2 regions of the Nonomuraea sp. CA-143628 genome follow, and region 1 is predicted to be linked to the other one. Evidence: riboswitches for the same ligand, from Rfam matches in the RefSeq annotation. Region 1 holds a riboswitch; the other holds the start of a gene.

The links. Region 1 has a riboswitch for glycine ahead of gcvT (glycine cleavage system aminomethyltransferase GcvT). Riboswitches for the same ligand answer to the same signal wherever they lie in the genome.
Region 2: another riboswitch for glycine. It lies ahead of gcvP (aminomethyl-transferring glycine dehydrogenase); the one in region 1 lies ahead of gcvT (glycine cleavage system aminomethyltransferase GcvT).

What each region holds. Positions count from the first base shown of each region.
Region 1 covers NZ_CP192072.1:10,634,318-10,636,765, reverse strand. The annotation lists gene gcvH (glycine cleavage system protein GcvH) at 1-345, opposite strand, end outside; gene gcvT (glycine cleavage system aminomethyltransferase GcvT) at 342-1,442, opposite strand; glycine riboswitch at 1,477-1,572, opposite strand; glycine riboswitch at 1,573-1,670, opposite strand; gene ACQP2T_RS48195 (FAD-dependent oxidoreductase) at 1,698-2,448, opposite strand, start outside.
Region 2 covers NZ_CP192072.1:7,189,291-7,191,738, forward strand. The annotation lists gene gcvP (aminomethyl-transferring glycine dehydrogenase) at 1-1,319, opposite strand, end outside; glycine riboswitch at 1,376-1,475, opposite strand; glycine riboswitch at 1,476-1,568, opposite strand; gene ACQP2T_RS32995 (MerR family transcriptional regulator) at 1,603-2,223, opposite strand; gene ACQP2T_RS33000 (bifunctional nuclease family protein) at 2,372-2,448, opposite strand, start outside.

The DNA of each region.
Region 1 (2,448 bases):
CAGGTCCTCGGGGTCGCCTTCCACGCGCACGCGGAACATCCAGCCGTCGCCGTAGGAGTCGCTGTTGGCCAGCGACGGATCGTCCACGACGGCCTGGTTGACCTCGACGATCTCGCCGCCGACGGGGGTGTAGATCTCGCTCACCGACTTGGTCGACTCGACCTCACCCACGGAGTCGCCCGCCTCGACGGTCGAGCCGACCTCCGGAAGCTGCACGAAGACGACGTCACCCAGCGCCTCGGCCGCGTAGGCCGTGATGCCGATGGTCACGGTGATGCCGTCGTCGAGCCCGGCCACCCACTCGTGCTCCTTGGTGTAGCTCAGCTCGTCTGGGATGTTGCTCACTTGTTCCTCCTGTAAAAGGGCAGCTCAATGAGGTCCATAGGTTCATGGCTGCCCCGGATGTCCACGGCCAGACCTGCGTCGGCCCCATTGTCGACGTAGGCCATGGCGATGGGCTTACCCAGGGTCTGGGAGGGTGCCCCGCTGGTGACCTCGCCGACGACGGCGCCGTCCTTGGTCACCGGGTATCCGTGGCGCGGCACCCGGCGACCCCGCGCGACCAGTCCGACGAGCCGGCGCCGCGGCGGCGTGTCCTTGACCGCCTCCAGCGCTGACCTGCCGACGAAGTCGCCCGGCTTGTCGAATTTCACCACTCTGCCCAGCCCCGCGTCGAACGGGGTCAGCTCGACGCCGAGCTCGTTGCCGTACAGCGGCATGCCCGCTTCGAGCCTGAGCGTGTCACGGCTGGACAGACCCGCCGCCCGCAGTCCGTACGGCCGGCCGGCCTCGCTCAGCGCGTGCCAGAGCGGCACGGCGTCCTGGTTGGCCACGAACAGCTCGAACCCGTCCTCACCGGTGTAGCCGGTGCGCGCGATGAGCGCCTGCCGCCCGTCGACCAGACCGGGCAGGCCCGCGTAGTACTTGAGCCCGGCGAGGTCGGCATCGGTGAGCGTGGCGAGGATCTCCTGGGCGCGCGGCCCCTGCACGGCGATCAGCGCGTACTGCTCCGAGCGATCCTCGACCACCGCGTTGTACGACTTGGCGCGATTTTTCAGCTCTTCCCCGACTTTTTCATAGTTGGAGGCGTTAGCCACCACCATGAACTCTTCATCGCCGAACTCCTCGTCCCCGAGCCGGTAGACGATCAGGTCGTCCAGCACCCCGCCACGCTCGTTCACGATCATGGTGTAGCGGGCCCGGCCGGGCGCGAGCGCCGACAGGTGCCCCACCAGTGCGTAGTCGAGCGCCTGGCCCGCCTGCGGTCCGGTCACGAAGATCTCGCCCATGTGGGAGAGATCGAACAGCCCGGCCGCCTGGCGCACGGCGTTGTGCTCGGCGGACTCGCTGCCGTAGCGGAGCGGCATCAGCCACCCGGCGAAATCGGTCAATGTCGCGCCGAGGCTCTCGTGGACCTCTCGGAGCGGTGTAGGACGTGACATATGCGCACCTCAGGGCAGGATCGGATGCCAGACATCCTCCCCCTCTGTCATGGGTGCCTGAGAGCTTCGCCCGTAATTTGCCGGACTTTCACCTTCGGCGAGGCCGCCAGGCCTGCTTTCCAGAGGACACCTCGTCCGTGCGGTCCTTTGCCTTGAGAGGTTCGCGGGGAGGGCTTGCTCCTTCAGGGGACCTGGCCGGATGCCAGGACGCTCTCCCGCACGGTTTCGACGGTGATGTCCGCAAGCCTAGTGCTGTCATGGGGGAGTTGTCGCGTGGGGATCCGGCCGCTTGGGGCCAAAAGGGCTGTGCCGGGAGGTGTGTACGGCGGCGAAGCCGTACCTGAGCATCTCCTGCTCGTACCGCGATTTGGCGGCGGCGAGCGGCACCTGCCCGGCGGCCACGTCGCTGAGCGTACTCGTCAGCAGGAGGGCGTCCCGCAGAGCGATGGTGGCGCCCTCACCGCGTCCAGGCGTCATGGTGTGGACGGCGTCGCCCAGGAGCGTGACGTGCGGGTCGTCCCATGGCTCGACGGGCAGGGCGCTGCGCAGCCGTACCGGGAAGATCGTGGTGGCGTCAGCGACGATGCGGCGGAGTGCCGGATGCCAGTCGGCGACGAGGTCGCGCGCCACCTGGTGCGGGTCGCCGCGGGGTTCGGACGGCGTCCGGCTGTCGGGCCGCGGCCCGGAGAGCGTCCACGTGAAGTAGTCGCCGGGACGGCAGGTCGCGACCGCCATGTGGGCGCCACTGGGGTGCGTCATCCGGTTGAAGGTGTCGACCAGGAGGTCCGGCACCCAGTCGAGCGTGCTGAACGGGGTCACGCCGTACAGGCAGCGGCCGAGCTCTTCCATCGCGGCCTCGGGCAGCAACTGGGCGCGGACGGCGGAGTTGGTGCCGTCCGCGCCCACGATGAGGTCGCCGCTGGCCGAGGTGCCGTCGGCGAAGTGGGCGGTGGCGCCGGTGAAGCCCGTGCACGGTGCGCCGAACCGGACGTCCAGGCCGGTCAGC
Region 2 (2,448 bases), 3.4 Mb from region 1:
GCCACCGGCCCGCTGACGCCGAAGGCGGCGGCGACCTGCTCGAGGTCGGTCGCGGTGGTCTTCTCGTCACAGGCGACGGAGACGTGGTCGGCGTCGGCCTGCCACACGTTGACGCCGCGCTCGGCGGCCTGCCGGACGACGTCGGCGGCCCGGCCGGGCACCCTGGCCAGCACGGTGTCGAAGAACTCCCGGTGTACGACCTCGACACCGCCACGGCGCAGGCACTCGGCCAGCGCGGCGGCGTGCCGGTGCACGCGACCGGCGATGCGGCGCAGCCCCTCGGGCCCGTGGTAGACGGCGTACATGCCGGCGATGACGGCCAGCAGGACCTGCGCGGTGCAGATGTTGCTGGTGGCCTTCTCCCGCCTGATGTGCTGCTCGCGGGTCTGCAGGGCCAGCCGGTAGGCGGGCGCGCCGTCGGCGTCGACGGAGACGCCCACGAGGCGGCCGGGCATCTGCCGCTGCAGTCCTTCGCGTACGGACATGTAGGCGGCATGCGGCCCGCCGAAGCCGAACGGCACGCCGAAGCGCTGCGAGGAGCCGATCGCGATGTCGGCGCCGAGCTCGCCCGGCGCGGTGACCAGGGTCAGCGCGAGCAGGTCGGCGGCGGCCACGACCAGCGCGCCCGCGGCGTGCGCCCCCTCGGCCACGGCGCGGAAATCGCGCAGCCGGCCGGAGGCGCCCGGGTATTGGACGAGCACACCGAAGCACTCGGGCAGTTCGCCGTCGAGCGCGTCCTCGACCAGCGTGATGCCCAGCGGCTCGGCGCGGGTGGCCAGCACCGCCTTGGTCTGGGGCAGCGCGTCGGCGTCGACGACGAACACGTCGCTCTTGGACTTGCCCGCGCGCCTGGCCAGCGTCATCGCCTCGGCGGCGGCCGTGCTCTCGTCGAGCAGGGAGGCTCCCGCGACGTCGAGCCCGGTCAGGTCGGAGACGACGGTCTGGAAGTTGAGCAGCGCCTCCAGGCGGCCCTGCGAGATCTCCGGCTGGTAGGGGGTGTAGGCGGTGTACCAGCCCGGGTTCTCCAGCAGGTTGCGGCGGATCACCGCCGGGGTGATCGTGTCGTGGTAGCCCAGGCCGATCATCGAGGTGAGCACCCGGTTACGGCCCGCGATGGCCCGCAGCTCGGCGATGACCTCGGTCTCACTGGCCGCGGCGGGCAGCGAGAGCCGGTCCTTGATCCTGATGGACTCGGGGACGGCCACCGCCACCAGGTCGGCCACGGACTCGAAACCCACGGCCTCGAGCATGCGCTGCTGCTCGGATTCGGACGGGCCGATGTGCCGGGTCGAGAACGGCGGAGCTGACAGATCGGTCATGGAAGGTGCCTCCCGAGGGCTATGGAGACCGGCGCCTGGGCGCGGGCGAGTGCCGGATCTCCCCCTCTGTCATGGCGACCTGAGAGCTTCACCCCCATGAGGGCTTGCACCGTCGGTGAGGCGCGCCTGGCGGGCGTGCCTGCTTTCCAGAGTTGCCTACCCCGAGCGGTACGGGTGCCTGAGAGATTCCGGGGAGGGTTGCTCCTTCGGCGCCCCGGGACCAGCCCGGGACTCTCCCGCAGGGGGTCGTCAGCCTTGCGCCTCTAAGGTTACTACCGGATTGCTACCCTATGCGGCGCGCCCGTCGCCGCTGGGCCAGCTCGTCAGCGGGGTGGTCGGCCGGGACGCTGTCCTCGACCGCCGCCCTTTCCCCCGGCAGCTCCGCGAGGGAGCCCTCGACCTCGCGCCAGACCCGGCCGAGCGCGATGCCGAACACGCCCTGACCGCCCTGGAGCAGATCGATCACCTCGTCGGCCGAGGTGCACTCGTAGACGCTGACGCCGTCGCTCATGAGCGTGATCTGCGCGAGGTCGCCGACCCCGCGGTCACGCAGGTGTTGTACGGCCGTACGGATCTGCTGGAGGGAGACCCCGGTGTCGAGGAGCCGCTTGACGACCTTGAGCACCAGGATGTCGCGGAAGCTGTAGAGCCGTTGGGAGCCCGAGCCGTGCGCGGCTCTTATCGTGGGCTGGACCAGCTCCGTACGCGCCCAGTAGTCGAGCTGCCGGTAGGTGATGCCGGCCGCCGCGCACGCCGTCGGGCCGCGGTATCCGATGTCACTCGGCAGTGTCGTGGGCTGCTCGTCGAAGAGCAGGCCCTGCTCTCCGGCACGCTGCCGCGCACTCTCACGCCGCACCGGATCTTCCTGGCCGGCCGTCTTTCCCTCGCCGCTGCTGACCGCCACGCGGACCTCCGGCTTTCTCTCATCCCATGGCCTGATCTGGGGGTTCGTAAAAGCGCGGCCATGGGTTTCACTTGCACCGTAGGACCGTGACCATGCGCAGTCAACGATCCCGCTCGGCGCGTCGTGAAGCCTAAATGCACTGAAATACCTACCCCGCCCGGCCAAAGTCTTCGGGGGTGATCGTGTCAAGGAACTCCCTGAACTTCTCCACCTCGTCCTCTTGGT